DNA from 4 places in the Halomonas sp. I5-271120 genome. Region 4 is predicted to be linked to each of the others. Evidence: predicted binding sites of a transcription regulator. Region 4 holds the regulator's gene; each other region holds the start of a gene.
The links. Region 4 encodes sigma-54, which starts transcription at its own class of promoters, with help from an activator protein. Its sites were predicted from a motif close to TGGCACNNNNNTTGCTNT; they were not measured.
Positions count from the first base shown of each region.

Region 1: the regulator sigma-54 is predicted to act here: its motif matches at 1,419-1,436, upstream of Q2K57_RS17095 (ammonium transporter).
Region 2: the regulator sigma-54 is predicted to act here: its motif matches at 2,581-2,598, upstream of Q2K57_RS02140 (sugar phosphorylase).
Region 3: the regulator sigma-54 is predicted to act here: its motif matches at 2,774-2,791, upstream of glnL (nitrogen regulation protein NR(II)).

Region 1 covers NZ_CP130701.1:3,794,956-3,799,295, forward strand. The annotation lists gene Q2K57_RS17090 (DUF3141 domain-containing protein) at 1-891, opposite strand, end outside; gene Q2K57_RS17095 (ammonium transporter) at 1,562-2,746, shown strand; gene oadA (sodium-extruding oxaloacetate decarboxylase subunit alpha) at 2,934-4,340, opposite strand, start outside.
Region 2 covers NZ_CP130701.1:483,532-487,871, reverse strand. The annotation lists gene Q2K57_RS02150 (YeeE/YedE family protein) at 1-106, shown strand, start outside; gene Q2K57_RS02145 (DUF6691 family protein) at 103-522, shown strand; gene Q2K57_RS02140 (sugar phosphorylase) at 735-2,519, opposite strand; gene nrdR (transcriptional regulator NrdR) at 2,684-3,163, shown strand; gene ribD (bifunctional diaminohydroxyphosphoribosylaminopyrimidine deaminase/5-amino-6-(5-phosphoribosylamino)uracil reductase RibD) at 3,206-4,339, shown strand.
Region 3 covers NZ_CP130701.1:1,872,033-1,876,372, forward strand. The annotation lists gene glnA (glutamate--ammonia ligase) at 319-1,725, shown strand; gene Q2K57_RS08345 (DUF4124 domain-containing protein) at 1,905-2,618, shown strand; gene glnL (nitrogen regulation protein NR(II)) at 2,825-3,889, shown strand; gene glnG (nitrogen regulation protein NR(I)) at 3,942-4,340, shown strand, end outside.
Region 4 covers NZ_CP130701.1:2,792,746-2,797,085, forward strand. The annotation lists gene pmbA (metalloprotease PmbA) at 1-71, shown strand, start outside; gene Q2K57_RS12475 (HPr family phosphocarrier protein) at 218-487, opposite strand; gene rapZ (RNase adapter RapZ) at 493-1,398, opposite strand; gene Q2K57_RS12485 (PTS sugar transporter subunit IIA) at 1,481-1,963, opposite strand; gene hpf (ribosome hibernation-promoting factor, HPF/YfiA family) at 1,968-2,276, opposite strand; gene Q2K57_RS12495 (RNA polymerase factor sigma-54) at 2,433-3,845, opposite strand; gene lptB (LPS export ABC transporter ATP-binding protein) at 4,048-4,340, opposite strand, start outside.

The DNA.
Region 1 (4,340 bases), 1.0 Mb from region 4:
CTGGATCTCCTCGGATCCCAACACCACATGCCCACCCCACCAGCGCTCGAACTGCAGGTAGCGCTCGGCTTCACTATCGATATTGGCATAAAGACGATACTGCTTGGTCCAGAGGGTGTTGGCCGGGTTGAGCTTCTCGAAGTTCTGTACCAGCAGTGCACCATCAAAGAGCCCGGCACCCAGATCACCGGCCAGCGCCGTCGTCCAGCTGCCACCGTTCATGCCACCGGCATAGCGCATGGGGGCCTTGCCCCGCTCACCGGCCCAGTAGGACAGCGGCGCACCGGCGATCAGAATCGGACCGAAGCAATCGGGCTCCAGGGCGGCGGCCATCATGATCTGCCAGCCGGCCTGACAGTTGCCGACCACCATCGGTTTCTCGGTCAGGTGATCATGGCGCGCGATCACCTCCCACAGGAAGGCGATCTCGGCATCCACCACGTCCTCGACCGTCTGCCCCGGCACCGGGAACGGTAAGAAACCGATGAAGTAGCAGGGATGCCCGGCGCGCAGGGCGACACCCAGCTCGCTGTCGGGCTTGAAGCCGCCGATGCCCGGGCCATGGCCGGCGCGGGGGTCGACAACCACGAAGGGGCGCATGTCCGGATCGATGTCGACCCCGGCCGGCGGCAGGATGCGCATCAGCTCGTAGTTCACCGGCCGCGGTAGATCGCGACCGTCCATGATCAACTCGGACTCGAAACCCAGTACATTGGGCTTGGTCTGCTCCATGTGCTCAAGGTACTGGTTGCCCCGTTCACGCATGACATCCAGAAACAGCACCTGACGCTCGACGGTGTCACGCCAATAATCCAGCGCACTACGCCCGAAGCCCAGCGGATCAAAAAAAGATAAAGCCGTGTTTGTCATGGCGTTATAGGCAGCAAGCATAGGGTTCTCCCGGTTGAAGGTGGGATGCAGGCCGTCCCTTGGCCATGCTGCGATGCAAAATAGACTAGCGCGAAAGCCTGCCACCTGTCACTGACTGCCGGTAGGCATACTGCAGCAGCAGGGTTCTCATCAGATGCCCACCGCATTCGTATCTCATGCCCATCACATACCCATCACCCGCCCAGCGCCACGCCATCAACCGTTCACAAAGGCACGAATGCCGCCTCAGACGCGCAAGAAGACAGCGAGAAACGCTGCAACGCCAGCGGCATCTTCCGGCGCGAGTGTTTCGGCCACCACAGCAAGGATAACGATTACCGCTGCAGTGGTTTCAAAGGACTGCTTCGAAAGGGTCGTTTCGAAGCAGTCCTTTCGAAGCAGCCGTTCCGGGCAACGCACCACGCATTACCGGCATTGCACCAAAAAGACTCATCGGTGTGACCTCAATGCACGCTAATAAGGCACTAAACAGCCGTACCGCAAGTGCTTATGGCAATAAGTCACTGTTTTAATATCTTTATCTTGATCGGCACAAATAGTGCATACCCAATAGCGTTGCACCTCATGGGCTCATCCGCTCGTAGTGCCGGGCTAACGCCCGAAAATGCCGGCCGGTTTCTGCACCAAAGTAATCCGGCCATCACCTATAACACGCTAATTTGGGTACGCCATGACACCTTCCAGTGCCGACGTTCTCTTTCTGCTGCTGGGTGCCTGCATGGTTCTCGCCATGCATGCCGGCTTCGCCTTTCTCGAGGTAGGCACCGTTCGCAGCAAGAACCAGGTCAATGCCCTGGTCAAGATCATCACCGACTTCGCCGCCTCGACGCTTGCCTACTTTACCGTGGGCTACGCCGTGGCCTACGGGACCGGCTTCTTCGACGACGCGAGCACGCTTGCTATCGACAACGGCTACGAGCTGGTCAAGTTCTTCTTCCTTCTGACCTTCGCCGCCGCCATCCCTGCCATCATCTCCGGTGGCATCGCCGAGCGCGCGCGTTTCTATCCGCAGTTCACCGCCACGCTGCTGCTGGTGGCGCTGGCCTACCCCTTTTTCGAGGGCATCGTCTGGAACGGCAACCTGGGCCTTCAGGCATGGCTGGCCATGACCTTCGGGCATGGCTTTCATGACTTCGCCGGTTCAATGGTCGTGCATGGCTTCGGCGGCTGGGTAGCCCTGATGGCCGTGCTGCTGCTGGGCGCTCGCCGCGGCCGCTACCCGCACAAGGATGCCGTGGCCGCGCACCCTCCTTCCAGCATCCCCTTCCTGGCCCTGGGGGCCTGGACACTGACGGTGGGCTGGTTCGGCTTCAACGTGATGTCGGCTCAGACGCTGGACGGCATCAGTGGCCTGGTGGCGGTCAATTCGCTGATGGCCATGGTAGGCGGCATCCTGGCGGCCATGCTGCTGGGGCGAAATGACCCGGGCTTCATCCATAATGGCCCGCTGGCCGGACTGGTCGCGGTGTGCGCCGGCTCCGACCTGATGCATCCGCTGGGGGCGCTGGCCACCGGCGCTATAGGCGGCGGTCTCTTCGTGGTGATGTTCACCCTGACCCAGAATCGCTGGAAGATCGATGACGTGCTCGGCGTCTGGCCACTGCACGGAATCTGCGGGGCCTGGGGAGCCATTGCGGCGGGGATCTTCGGTCAGGCCGCCCTGGGCGGGGTCGGCGGGGTGAGCCTGGCGGCCCAACTGATCGGCACGCTACTGGGGATCGGACTGGCAGTCGCCTCGGGATTGGCGATCTACGGCGGAATCAAGGCCGCGGTCGGCATACGCCTCAGTGAGGAGGATGAGTTCATGGGCGCGGACCTGGCCATCCACAAGATCAGCGCCAGCCCGCGGGATTAAGTACTCGAGACCAAGTACTCGAAACCAAGTACTCGATACCAAGCACGTGAGACCGTGCCAGCAGGCGCTCGCGGCCATCTAGCCCGCGAGCGCCTTCCACTATCGGCTCTCCTCTATTGGCTCTCTACTGCACGGCTCTCTACTGCACGATTTCCCAGCGCCGGCCAGCGGCGCCGGAGAGCCGGGATCATTCGATCTCGATCAGCACCTCGCCCGGCGTCACCCGGTCGCCCTTGGCCACGTGAATCGCCACCACGCTGCCGGCCTGGCGGGCATGTACCTCGGTCTCCATCTTCATGGCTTCGCTGATCAGCACCGGCTGGCCGGCTTCGACGCTGTCGCCAACGGCCACCAGCACCTCGACGATATTGCCCGGCATGGCGGTGGTCACGTGCCCCTTGCCAGTGGCGCGAGCACGACCGCCCTTGCCACCGGCGCCAGCGTCATAGCTGTCGCGGGCCTCGAAGACCACCGACTCCGGCATGCCATCTAGGGTCAGATAGACCTGACGCTTGCCGCCGGCATCGCTGCCCACACCGGTGATCTGCACTTCATAGGACTCACCGTGCACGTCGATCACGAACTCGGTCGGCGTGGCCTCAGTAACCGGTCGCTGGGCATCGCTCGCCACCGGTGCCGGCATCGGCTCCGGCACCAGCGTGCCGTCATGACGCCCCTGGAGAAAGTCGCGCCCCAGGTCCGGGAACATGGCATAGGTCAGCACGTCTTCCTCACCTTCGGCGAGCTCGCCGATGTCGGCGGTAAGACGCGCCATCTCGGGGTCTAGTTGGTCGGCCGGGCGCCCTTCCTCGATCTGCTGGTTGCCGACCGCACGCTTCCTGAGCCCCTCGTCCACCGCTGCCGGCGGCTGGCCATAGCCGCCCAGTAGATAGCGTTTGACCTCGTTGGTGATCGACTTGTAGCGACTGCCGGTGAGCACATTCATCACGGCCTGGGTGCCGACAATCTGTGACGTCGGAGTGACCAGCGGCGGATAGCCGAGGTCAGCGCGTACCCGCGGAATCTCGGCGAAGACCTCGCGGATCTGCGACAGGGCGTTCTGCTCCTTCAACTGGTTGGCCAGGTTAGACATCATGCCACCAGGCACCTGATTGATCTGTACCGCCACGTCCTCGCGGGTGAACTCGCTCTCGTAGCCAGCGTACTTCTTGCGCACCTCACGCAGCTGATCACCCACGGCCTTGATGGCTTCGAGGTCGAGGCCGGTATCAAAGGGTGTGTCCTTGAAGGCTGCCACCATAGCCTCGGTGGACGGGTGGCTTGTCCCGCCGGCAAAGGCCGAGTTGCAGGTGTCGATATGCCGACAGCCAGCCTCGACGGCCTTGAGGTGGCACTGGGAGGCCAGTCCAGACGTCGCGTGGGCATGAAGATGCACCGGCACCTCGACGGCCTCCACCAGCGCTGCCACCAGCTCCTGAGTCGCATAGGGTGTCAGCAGGCCGGCCATATCCTTGATGGCGATGGAATCGGCGCCCATATCGACCAGGCGACGGGCGTCCGCGACGAAACGCTCAAGCGTGTGCACCGGGCTGACCGTATAGCAGAGCGTGCCCTGGGCATGCTTGCCGCTGGC
Region 2 (4,340 bases), 1.5 Mb from region 4:
CCTGTCGCGGCTCTCGCCGCGCTCGATGGCGGCGACCCTGACGTTTCTGGTCACCGGTATCGTCACTGTCTATGTGGTGCGGCATCTGCTGGGAGGTGGGGCATGAAGACAGCGATGCTCAAGCCCGTCGCGGGCTATCTCGCCGGCCTGTTGTTCGGCCTGGGGCTGGCGCTTGGCGGTATGACGGACCCTGCTCGGGTGATCGGTTTTCTCGATCTGGCCGGCGGCTGGGACCCGACGCTGATGTTCGTACTCGGCGGGGCGGTGGTGACCACCTTCATCGGTTACCGGTGGGTGCTGCGCCGTCCCGCGCCACTCTTCACGGGCGCCTTCCAGCTTCCGACGCGCCGCGACCTGGATACCAAGCTGCTGGGCGGTGCGGCGCTGTTCGGCATCGGCTGGGGGCTCTCCGGCTACTGCCCGGGGCCGGCTTTCGCATCGCTTTCGGGCCTGAGCCTACCGCTTGCGGCCATGCTAGCCACGATGGTAGCCGGCTGGTGGCTTGCCCGGCGCCTGGGGTGATTGATAAGCGCTACGTGCTTTCGGCCTAGTTTAGTCCAGCCTCGCCTTAATTTGGCTTAATTTGGCTGAGCCAGGCTTATTGCGCCTCAGTTAGGGTCAGATTGGCGCTGTTCGGACTGGCACCGCCCTTCAGGCGTGGCTCAGTCCGCTTTGCCTAGTTCTTTTGGCTTAGTTCTTTTGGCCTAGTTCCCTTGGTTCAGTCTGCTTGGGGCTCAGTTATGGCCCGGCTGCACCAGCCACAGACTGCGGTAAGGGCGCAGTATCTCGCGCTCTTCCGGTGCCCAGACCGCGCCGTCGGCGAGCACGTCGAGCCATTGGCCCTGATCCAGCTCAGGCATGCTGAGCGGCTGGCGCTGGTCGCTGATGTTGTAGATCGCCAGCAGCCGGCGGCCATCCGGCAGTGGGCCGCGCTCGATGGCGAAGAGCCCCGGCGGCGTATCGAGAACCCGCTGAGGCGCCTCGGGGTGGAAGCAGGGTTCCGCGGCGCGCAGCTTGAGGCGCTCCTTGAGCGAGCCGAAGGCCTCGCGGGTCGGGGTGCTACGGCTGTCGATCAGTTCGTTGAGCTCGGAAAGCTGCCAACGGCGGCGGTTGATGGCCCGCAGCTGGCCCTTGCGCTCCACGCCCTCGTTGTCATTGAGTGTCGCGGTCAACGAGTGCAGGTAGATACCGGGGATGCCCTGCAGGGCTAGCAGCAGGTTCTGGCTCAGCAGGAAGCGTTCGACCTGCCAGGCATCGGCGCCGCGTCGGGTGCCCTTCATGGCGTCGAAGTAGGCGATGTTGATTTCGTAGGGGGAGTCCTGGCCGTCCGGGTTGGTCTTCATGCTGACGAAGCCGCCGAAGCGGTGCATGAGATCCAGCATCACGTCGACCTCATGCTGCGGGAGCAGCCCTTCCAGGGCGCGCACGCCGATGCCGTCGTGGCTGGCCGTGAAGTTGAAGTAACTGCAGCCCGGCGGTAGCGACGGCAGGCTGCTGGCCCACTGGGTTAGCGCCGTGGCATCGCCGCTGGTCAGGGTATGCACCAGCAGCGGTGGCAGGGTGAACTGATAGATCAGGTGCGCCTCGTCCGGTGACATGCCTTCCATGGTTGCCCGCTCGAGCCCCAGGTAGCTCATGTTCTCGCGGTGCGGCACATTGGTCTCGGTGATCAGCCGCGTGCCCGGCGCCACGTAATCGACGACTGCCCGCAGCAGTCGCACGATGGCGTGGGTCTGGGGCAGGTGAATGCAGGAGGTGCCGACTTCCTTCCACAGATAGGCGATGGCATCCAGGCGAATGGTGCGGGCTCCCTGCTGCAGGTAGAAGAGCAGGATGCCGACGAACTCGATCAGTACGTCCGGGTTGTCGAAGTTGAGATCGATCTGGTCTTCCGAGAAGGTGGCCCACAGGTGGCGGGTGCCGCGGCGGGTGCTGACCGGCACCAGCAGCGGCGAGTTGCGCGGCCGCGTGACCTGAGACAGGTCGGTCGCCGGGTCCATTTCGATGAAGTAGTCGCGCCCGGGCTGGCTGTCGGCCAGGTAGTCGACGAACCACAGCGAGTCCCGAGATACATGGTTGATCACCAGGTCGACCATCAGGTCCCGGCGCTCGGCCAGCGAGCGGATATCCGGCCAGTCGCCGAGCTCCGGGTTGACCTCCCGGTAGTGCACGACCGAGAAACCATCGTCGCTGCTCCACGGAAAGAAGGGCAGCACATGCACCCCGCTGAAGGTGTCTTCCATGCGCTCATCGAGAAATCCCTTCAGCACCTCCAGCGGCGCGCGATCACCGTCAAGCAGGCTGTCGCCGTAGGTGATCAGCCACTGGTCACGCTCGCTCCACAATGGACGCGGCGTGGCATCGATGGCACCACGCTGGTGCGAAATCAGGGTGACCAGGCGGCGCATGATCGCCTCGCTGCGGGGGCCGTAGACTTCCTCCAGTCGTGCGCGAGCGGCGTTGACGAAGCCGGCTTCGTCCAACTGGCGTGGGGGCGTGGGGGGCAGGGATGAGCTCATGGTCAATTCCTCGAGGGGCCGAAACGCGCACCTGGCCGGCGGCGGGGCATATCCTTGGCATCATGCAGGGCTCGTGCCAATCGTGAAGAGTGACTGGGCGCCATGCGGCCAAATCGTTACAATAGAGCAATAGTTGTTGTGTCGAACAGGCCGGAATCCAGCCGATGCATTGTCCTTTCTGCGGTACCCATGACACCAAGGTCACCGATTCGCGCCTGGTCGTCGAGGGCGACCAGGTTCGTCGTCGACGTCAGTGCGCCGCCTGCGGTGAACGATTCACGACCTATGAGACCGCTGAGCTGGTCATGCCGCGGGTCGTCAAGGCGGACGGTTCGCGGGAAAGTTTCGATGAGGCCAAGCTGCGCGCCGGCATGCTTCGGGCGCTGGAGAAGCGCCCGGTGAGCGCCGAATCGATCGAGGCCGCCGTCGAGCGGATTCGCCAGCGCCTGCGGGCACGGGGCGAGCGTGAGATCAAGGCCATTGAGGTCGGCCAGGAAGTGATGGATGCCTTGAAGCGTCTGGATCAGATCGCCTATATCCGCTTCGCCTCGGTCTATCGCCGCTTCCAGGATATCGACGAGTTTCGTGCAGAAATCGACCGCCTGGCCCAGGAGCCGAGCTTCTCGCCTCAGGACGATCACTGACGCCGCACACTTCTCTTGCCTGCTCAATTGCATAGGATGCTCATGGCCACTGCGACCCCGGAAGCCTTCATGGCCCGTGCCCTGACCCTGGCACGCCGCGGCCTCTATACCACCGACCCGAATCCTAGGGTCGGCTGCGTGCTGGTCAAACGCCGCCAGATCGTCGGCGACGGCTATCATGTCCGCGCCGGCGAGCCCCATGCCGAGATCCATGCCCTGTCTGACGCCGGCGACGCCGCGCGGGGCGCCACTGCCTATGTGACTCTGGAACCCTGCGCTCATCACGGCCGCACCGGGCCCTGCGCCCAGGCGCTGATCGAGGCCGGCGTCAATAAGGTGGTGGCCGCCATGCAGGACCCTCATGCGGCGGTGGCGGGGCAGGGCTTCGCCATGCTGCGCGAGGCCGGTATCGAGGTGGAGTGCGGGCTACTCGAGGACGAGGCGAGGGCGCTGAACCCGGGCTTTGTGTCGCGCATGACCCGCGGGCGACCCTTCGTGCGCATGAAGATGGCGATGAGCCTCGATGGGCGCACCGCGATGCGCTCCGGGGAATCACAATGGATTACCGGGCCTCGCGCACGCACCGAGGTGCAGCGTCTGCGCGCTCGTTCCAGTGCGGTGATCAGCGGCGTCGACTCGATCATCTTCGACAATTCACGCCTGACGGTGCGCGCCTCCCAGCTCGACCTCGAGGACGGCGAGGCGATCGCCCGCCGCCAGCCGCTGCGGGTCATCGTCGACACCACCCTGCGCCTGCCGCTGGCGGCGGCCTGTCTGAGCGAACCGGGGCGCACGCTGGTCGCCACCTGTTCCCGGGACGGCGAGCGCCGGACAAGACTCGAGGCGGCCGGCGCCGAGGTGTTGTGCTTGCCGTCAGGCGTCGATGGCCGAGTGGACCTGGTCGCGCTGCTCGAGTATCTGGCCCGCGAGGAGCAGGCCAACGAGGTGCTGCTCGAGACTGGGGCGACGCTGGCCGGCGGCATGCTTGATGCCGAGCTTGTCGACGAGATGCAGCTGTTCGTTGCGCCGACCCTGCTTGGCGGCGAGGCACGCCCGTTGGTGGCACTGCCCGGGCTCGAGCGCATGGCGCAGCAGCGGCCGCTGGATATACTCGACATGCGTGCCGTGGGACGCGACTGGCGGATCATCGCTCGCCCCCAGCGCCAGTCATCCTGAG
Region 3 (4,340 bases), 920 kb from region 4:
CGCGTCCAAAAAGGCGAATAATGGGGTCTTTTCGTTGGTGGTGATCAGGAAAAAGTCATTTTTAATCAGCCGGTTATTCCTTTCCTTTGTCCGCTATGCGCCATTTTGGCACGTCCCCTGCATTATACTTTCCAGTGACATTTTGCAGTGACATGACACCTTTCATGTCCTGTACCGGCGACCATGGGCCTGAGGCCTTTGGCATGGTACAAACGATTCGGTCCCGTTTTGCTATAGCGGCGGGCCCGAGGCACGTAACGACCTCGCCGGGCACGCACGCCAACCACAAGAGCCATCGCTCATCCTCTGGAGGACACCATGTCTGAGAAGACCCTCGCACTGATCGAAGAACACGACATCAAGTGGGTAGACCTGCGCTTCACCGATACCATCGGTAAAGAGCAGCATGTCACCATTCCGGCGCACTCCGTGGACGAGGAATTCTTCGACAACGGCCAGATGTTCGATGGTTCTTCCATCTCTGGCTGGAAGGGCATCAACGAGTCCGACATGATCCTGCGCCCGGAAGACGGCAGCGCCTACCTGGACCCGTTCACCGAAGACGCCACCCTGGTGCTGCGCTGCGATATCATCGAGCCGGCCACCATGCAGGGCTACGAGCGTGATCCGCGCTCCATCGCCAAGCGCGCCGAGGCGTACCTGCAGTCCACCGGCCTTGGCGATACCGCCTTCTTCGGGCCGGAACCCGAGTTCTTCATCTTCGACGAAGTGCACTGGAAGTCCGATATCCAGGGCTCCATGTACAAGATCACCTCCGAAGAAGGTGCCTGGGCCACCGACAGCGTCGTCGAAGGCGGCAACCTGGGTCACCGTCCGCGCGTCAAGGGCGGCTACTTCCCGGTCCCGCCGGTGGATAGCTTCCACGACATGCGCGGCGCCATGTGTAACACCCTGGAAGCCATCGGCCAGAGCGTCGAAGTGCACCACCACGAGGTGTCCAACGCCGGCCAGAACGAGATCGGGGTCAAGTTCAACACCCTGGTCAAGAAGGCCGACGAAGTGCAGTCCATGAAGTACGTGATCCACAACGTGGCTCACGCCTATGGCAAGACGGCCACCTTCATGCCCAAGCCGCTGGTCGGTGACAACGGTTCCGGCATGCACGTCCACCAGTCCTTCTGGAAAGACGGCGTCAACCAGTTTGCCGGTGACGAGTACGCGGGCCTGTCCGAAATGGCGCTCTACTACATCGGCGGCATCATCAAGCACGCTCGTGCCCTGAACGCCTTCACCAACGCTTCTACCAACTCCTACAAGCGTCTGGTGCCGGGCTTCGAAGCGCCGGTGATGCTGGCCTACTCGGCGCGTAACCGCTCCGCGTCCATCCGCATTCCCTACACCGCAAGCCCGAAGGGCAAGCGCATCGAGGCCCGCTTCCCGGACCCGACCGCCAACCCCTACCTGTGCTTCTCGGCGATGCTGATGGCCGGCCTCGATGGCATCAAGAACAAGATCCATCCTGGCGATGCCATGGACAAGAACCTCTATGACCTGCCGCCGGAAGAGGGCAAGGCCATTCCCACCGTCGCCGAGAGCCTGGACCAGGCCCTGGACGCGCTGGACGCCGATCGTGCCTTCCTGACCGAAGGTGGCGTCTTCACCGACGACATGATCGATGCCTACATCGAGCTCAAGGAAGAAGACGTCGAGCGTCTGCGTATGACCACGCATCCGGTCGAGTTCGACATGTACTATAGTTGCTAAGAACAGCTGCTAAGAACAGCTGCTGATTGCCGCCGCCGGCTCAATGGCCGGTGAGCTGGTTAGTCGCCCAAGGGGGCCGCTCACGCGGCCCCCTTTTTTGGTTACACTCGGCGTAGCCAGTAGCCAGTAGCCAGTAGCCAGTAGCCAGTAGCCAGCCGTCGACCCAGGGAGAGCAAGTGATGCTAAGCGTCAGGAGAGTCGCCACCGGCGCCATGTCGGCGGTCTGGCCGGAGAAGGGGCCGTTGAGAATGCTGCCGTTGAGGACGCGGTCGAGAGTGATGTCGCTGGCGGTCGCGTCCTTGCTACTCGTCCTGGTGCCCGTCATCGCGTCGGCGGCCACGGTATACCGCCACGTCGACGAGCAGGGCAACGTCAGTTACTCCGATCGTCCGGATAGCGGCGAAGCGGTGACGCTTTCCCCGCTGACCGTGGTGCCGGCGACCCCCGATGCGTCTTCGTCGTCACTCAGTAGTAGCCCGCGAAGTAGCGCACGCAATAGCAACAGCCAGCCGGCGGCACCTCCCTTCCTGCCCTATTCGACCTTTCGCATCGCGTCCCCCAAGAATGAGCAGACGCTGCCGACGGGCTATGCCGGCAATGTCCAGGTCGAGCTGTCGATCGAGCCTGAGCTGCGTGACGATCATCGGGTGCGCCTGTTGGTCGATGGCCAGATCAGCCAGTCGGCGATGCACTCGCCGGTGTTCATGGTGACCGGCCTTGAACGCGGCGAGCACCAACTGGTAGCCGAACTGCTGGATGCCGATGGCCGGGTGCGCCATCGCAGTGAGCCGGTAACGCTCTTCGTGCAGCGCGCCAGCGTCAACCTGCCCCGCAATCCGAATAACCCCAGCAATTCCGGCAATGCTGGCGGCTCAAATAGCGCGGCGCCATAATCGGCGCCACGCTTCTTGATTCCCCTCTGCTTCCTCGCCGCAGCAGTCGCTTATGGTGAGGCCTGCGGCGACAGTGGACATGGTTTTGCACTAACATGGTGCAGTCAATGATGACTCTTGTTTCTCTATGGCTGTAATGGCGGCCTTGTGCAGGCTGGCGCGGTTCTTGCACAGCTATAGGGAATGCTGACCGAGCGAAGTGCACCATGTACCAACGTCTGCTGGAGCATCTGAGTGCGGCCGTCCTGTTGCTGGACGGCGGTCTCCGGGTGCGCTGGATGAATCCTGCCGCTGAGGCACTGCTGGCCGTCAGCCTCAAAAGGGTTCATGGCACCTGCCTTGAGCCTCTGGAAGGTATCGACGGCGCCATTTCCGGCGTGCTGTGCAAGGCCCGCGATGAGCTGCACCCGTTCACCCAGCGTGAGGCGGTGCTGACCACCGGCAGCGGCGAGGTGGTAACCGCCGACTTCACGGTGACGCCGCTGTCGAAAGAGGAGCTGCTGCTCGAGATCGAGCCTCGCGACCGCCTGATGCGCATCTCCCGCGAGGAGGCGCTGATCGCCCGTCAGCAGACCATCAAGACCCTGACTCGCGGGCTGGCCCACGAGATCAAGAATCCGCTCGGTGGGATTCGCGGCGCGGCACAGCTGCTGGAGCGCGACCTGCCGGACCCGTCGCTTAAGGAGTTCACTCGCGTCATCGTCGAGGAGGCGGATCGGCTGCGTGACCTGGTCGACCGCATGCTTGGCCCCAACCAGCCGGCCCATGATGCGCTCTTCAACATCCACAAGGTGCTCGAGAGAGTGCGTTCGCTGATCACCGCCGAACACCCGCAAGTGCGGCTGGTGCGGGACTATGACCCCAGCCTGCCGGAGCTGCAGGGCGACGAGGCGCGAATGATTCAGGCGGTGCTCAACATTGCCCGCAACGCGGTCGAGGCCATGGGTGATGCCGGTACCAAGGCCCCGAGGCTGACGCTGCGCACCCGCGCTCGGCGCCAGTTCACTCTCGGTACCGAGCGCCATCGGCTGGTCTGCGAGGTGGCGATCATCGACAACGGCCCGGGCATTCCCAAGTCGCTGCGCGAGACCCTGTTCTTCCCGATGGTGTCCGGTCGCGCCGAGGGCAGCGGTCTGGGGCTGTCGATCGCCCAATCCATCCTGCACAAGCACCAGGGGCTGATCGAATGCGACAGCGAGCCGGGTGCCACCGAATTCCGGTTACTGGTGCCGCTGGATGCGCCGCCGCAACGCAAGGAAGCCCGAACATGATGGGCACTAACGTATTTCTCACTGCTTACGCCCTGACCCCGCTGGAGGCATCATGACCGAACCCGCGCGTATCGTTATCGTCGACGACGACCGTGCCATCCGTTGGGTACTGGAGCGCTCCCTGGCGCAGCCGGACCTTTCGGTCGAAAGCTTCGAGCGCGCCGATGCGGCGCTGGCCAGCCTCGAGGCATCGCCGCCCGATGTGCTGGTCACCGATATTCGCATGCCGGGGCTGGATGGCCTCGAGCTGATGGCGCGGGTCCGCGAACGACATCCGGATATGCCGGTGATCGTGATGACCGCTCACTCGGATCTCGACAGCGCCGTGGCGTCCTATCAGGGCGGTGCCTTCGAGTACCTGCCGAAGCCCTTTGACGTCGACGAGGCGCTGGCGCTGGTGCGCCGCGCCGTGGCTCACGCCCGCGAGCGCCAGCGGCCGGCCGAGGCGCCA
Region 4 (4,340 bases):
ATATCGATACTCGCGGTAGCGTGCATAGCGGCAGTTGGCTGATCGATGAGATGACGATCGCCGGCGGTTAACCAACAGGGTACGGCCTATGGCGAGGCCAGCCCTATTCCAATGCCCAGCTAGCCAAAACAAAAGCCACCCTTCGGGGTGGCTTTTTGCGGTCTTGCCGGTCAGAACAAAAACGGTGGCGCACGTGCTGAGACTGGCCGCTAGCGGCTCAGGCATCCTCGTCGAAGCGCGCCTCGAACAGCGCTTCGACGGCCGCCAGCACGGCCTCGGCGTCATCGCCCTCGGCATGGATCTCCAACGCGCTGCCACAGGGAGCGGCGAGCATCAACAGCGCCATAACGTTGGCGGCATCGGCGTCTCGGCCCTGATGATGCACGGTGACGCAGGCCTTATAGGCCTGGCAGCACTGCACCAGCTTGGTCGCTGCACGCGCATGCAGGCCGCGCTTGTTGACGAGGGTGAGCTCACGTCTTGGCATGGCCGTCAGCGTCCTTGCTGTCCTGAAGAGTCGGGCTGAGAGATGGCGGTGTGGATACCCAGTTCACGGTGGCGCAGCCGCACTCCGGGGTGGTGTGTTGCGAAGTGGCGGGCCAGCCGCTCGGCGAGATAGACCGAGCGATGTTGGCCGCCGGTGCAGCCAATGGCCACCGTCATGTAGCTGCGGTGACTGGCCTGGTAGGCTGGCAGCCAGCGGGTCAGCCAGTCGATGATGTCGCTGGCTAGCCGGTCCACGTCTTCGTACCCCTCGAGAAACTCGATGATCTCCGGGTCGCGGCCGGTAGACTGACGCAGTCGCGGGTCCCAGTAGGGGTTGGGAAGACAGCGAGCATCGAACACGGTATCGGCATCCAGTGGTACGCCGCCCTTGAAGCCGAAAGATTCGAACGTCAGAGTCATCTGCTGGTCGTGATGCTGGGCAACCTGCTCGCAGATACGGCCCCGCAGCTCGTGAACCGACAGTCGGGAGGTGTCGATGATCAGGTCGGCGAGATCCAGGATCTCGGCGAGAGCGCCCTCTTCGCTGTCGATGGCCTCGGCCAGCGTCATCTGGCTGTCGCGCGTCAGCGGGTGGCGCCGTCGGGTGGCCGAATAGCGCTCGAGCAGGATCTTCGATTCGGCGGTCAGATAGACCACCTGACACTGGATGCCGCGGGCCTGAAGATCGGCGAGTAGGCTCGGGAAGCGCTCAAGGGCATCCGGAAGGTTGCGGGCATCGATGCTGACGGCGCTGCAAGAGCGTCGCGTCGCGTCGCGCTGCAGCTCGTCGACCAGGGAACTCAGCAGCATGGCGGGTAGGTTGTCGATCGCGTAGTAGCCCAGGTCTTCCAGGGCCTGCAGGGCAATCGACTTGCCTGAACCGGAGCGGCCGCTGATGATCACGAGCTGCATGCATATCTCCTGCTGGCCGGGTCAGTGGGCGGTGGTGATCAGTGAGCGTGTGAGTGCGTCGCGCAAGGCGCAGGTCTGGCTGTTAGCCAGAACGGTCTTCGCTTGCGTGGCGGCGGATGGCGTCCAGCAAGGTCTCGTAAAGCTGGCGCTGGGTCTCGCTCTTACGCAGCTGCTGGCGCGTCTCGGGGTCGTTCATGACCGCCGCGACTTGGCCGAGCAGGGCGAGGTGAGCGTCATCGGCCTGTTCAGGGACCAGCAGCACGAAGACCAGATCAACGGGCTCGCCGTCGATGGCATCGAAGTCAACAGGCTCGCTGAGCTTGAGGAAACCGGCCAGAGGTGACTTGCAGTGCGGGTTTCGGGCATGCGGAATGGCAACGCCATGTCCGATGCCCGTGCTGCCCAGCCGCTCGCGACCAACCAGGCGACTGAAGACCTCCTGGCTGTCCAGGCTGGGCGTATTCTGGGCGATGAAGGTGCTGAAGAATTCCAGCACACGCTTCTTGCTTCCCCCGGGCACGCCGAACAGGGCGCGCTCGGGGGGCAGGATGGATTCCAACGTCATGATGTCAGCGAACGCTGGCGCCTTGGGCGCGCGCCTGTGTTTTTTCCTTGTGCTTGACAAGCTGACGGTCGAGCTTGTCGGCGAGGGCGTCAATCGCGGCGTACATATCTGTGTCTTCGGCTTCGGCATGCAATTCAGCACCGGCTGCATGCAGGGTGCAGCCGGCCTGCTGGCGCTCTTTCTCGATGGAAAGGGTGGCCTGAACCGTGGTGATGTTGTCGTAATGACGCTCCAGGCGGGCGAGCTTCTCGTTCACATAGTCACGCAGTGCGTCGGTGAGTTCGACGTGATGGCCGGTGATGTTGACTTGCATGGCACGCTCCTTATCCTGCGGTTGGCCAATCGATTGTAACCCTTTTTGGCGCGCTGCATACCCCTTCTCAAGGCGCTTTTCCTACGCGATTACTTTCGGTGTTTTTCCACCGCCAGGTCAACAGGTTATGCCGTTAAGGTGCGGTTCTTCACGGCATCATGAAAGCCGCTTGCGCTCACTGGAAGGTGGGATGCCCAGCGCTTCTCGATACTTGGCCACGGTACGCCTGGCTACCTGTATACCACTATCGGCCAGCAGATCGACCAGCTTGCTGTCTGAGAGCGGCTTGCGCGGCGGCTCGCTGCCGATCAGCTTCTTTAGCCGCGCGCGAATGGCCGTACTGGAATGCGCGTCACCGCCTTCGCCGCCGACCTGGCTCGAGAAGAAATACTTCAGCTCAAAAACGCCCCGCGGGGTATGGATGAATTTCTGCGTGGTGACCCGCGAGATCGTCGATTCATGCATTTCGACCTGTGCGGCGATGTCGGCCAGGATCAGGGGCTTCATGGCCTCTTCGCCCTTATCGAGGAAATCGAGTTGGCGAACCATGATTTCGCGCCCCACGCGCAGCAGGGTGTCGTTGCGGCTCGACAAGCTCTTGATCAGCCAGCGAGCCTCCTGCAGATGCTGCTTCATGAAGGTGTTGTCGTCGCTCTTGTCGGCACGACGAATCAGTGCGGCATAATCCGGCTGGATGCGCATCCGCGGCAGTGCCTCGGGGTTGAGCTCGATATGCCACCCCTCATGGCTGTGCCGGGCGATCAGGTCGGGAATCACATAATCGCTGCCGTCGTTGTCGAACGCCTGGCCGGGTCGCGGATCGAGTGAGCGGATCAGGGCGATCACCTGGCCTAGCTGCTCGTCGTCCAGTCGCAACCGCCGCTTGAGCAGCTTGCGATCATCGCTGGCCAGGGCCTCGAGAAACTGGCGAATCAGGCGCTTGGCCTGGGGAAGCAGGGGAATGTCTGCCGGCAGGGCGCCAAGTTGGAGTAGCAGGCACTCGCGCAGGTCGCGGGCAAAGATACCGGTGGGCTCGAACTGCTGCAGGCGCAGCAGGACCCGTTCGACGTCACTGGTCTTGAGGCTGTCGAGCCCCTGGGCACGCAGGCCCTGAGTCAATTCGTCGAGGCTGCCTTCCAGGTAGCCGCTGGGGGCCACGGCATCGATCAGGCTCTCGGCAATCTGGCGTTCGGTATCATTGACGTCGGCCATGGCCAGTTGCCAGGCGAGATGGTCGCGCAGGCTGACACCGATGGCATTGCGATCGAGGTCGGGGCCCTCTGAGCCGGCTCCTGAGGCCGCCATGTCCTGATAGGTATCAGACCAGTCGCTGTCGGTAGACAACTCGCTTGGAATCTCGGTAGACCAGTCATCCTCACGTGGCTCGGCAACGTCCTGCTCGCCATAGGCCTCATCGAGTTCCAGCATGGGGTTGGATTCCAGCGCCTGCTGAATCTCCTGGCGCAAATCCAGGGTCGAGAGTTGCAGCAGCGCGATCGCCTGCTGGAGCTGAGGTGTCATGGTCAGCTGGGTGCCGACGCGGAGTTGCAACGAGGGTTTCATGACCATGGCGTGGCGCGTGTCAGCAAAATGGAATGGATAACTTAGCCCCTGGCCGGATGCCATGCAAGCCACTGAGAGCAAATCATTAGCAATAAACATGCCATTGACAGGCAAAGATTCGCATTTCGAATGTCAGGCAGGGGCTTTGTGTCGTCGGGGGAGGTGGGGTTCCTGCGCCAGATTGGCATCTAGAGCGCTGCAGTGAGGCCTAGAGCCGGAAATCCTCGCCCAGGTAGACGTCCCTGACCTTCTGGTTGGCGAGGATGGCCTCGGTATCGCCTGCGGCAATGATTTCACCGTCGCCGACGATGTAGGCGCTGTCGCAGATATCCAGGGTCTCACGCACGTTGTGGTCGGTGATCAGTACGCCGATGCCGCGTGCGCGCAGGGCACGGATGATCGACTTGATGTCGGATACCGAGATCGGGTCGACGCCAGCGAAGGGCTCATCGAGCAGGATGAAGGCCGGCTCGGTGGCCAGCGCACGAGCGATCTCGACTC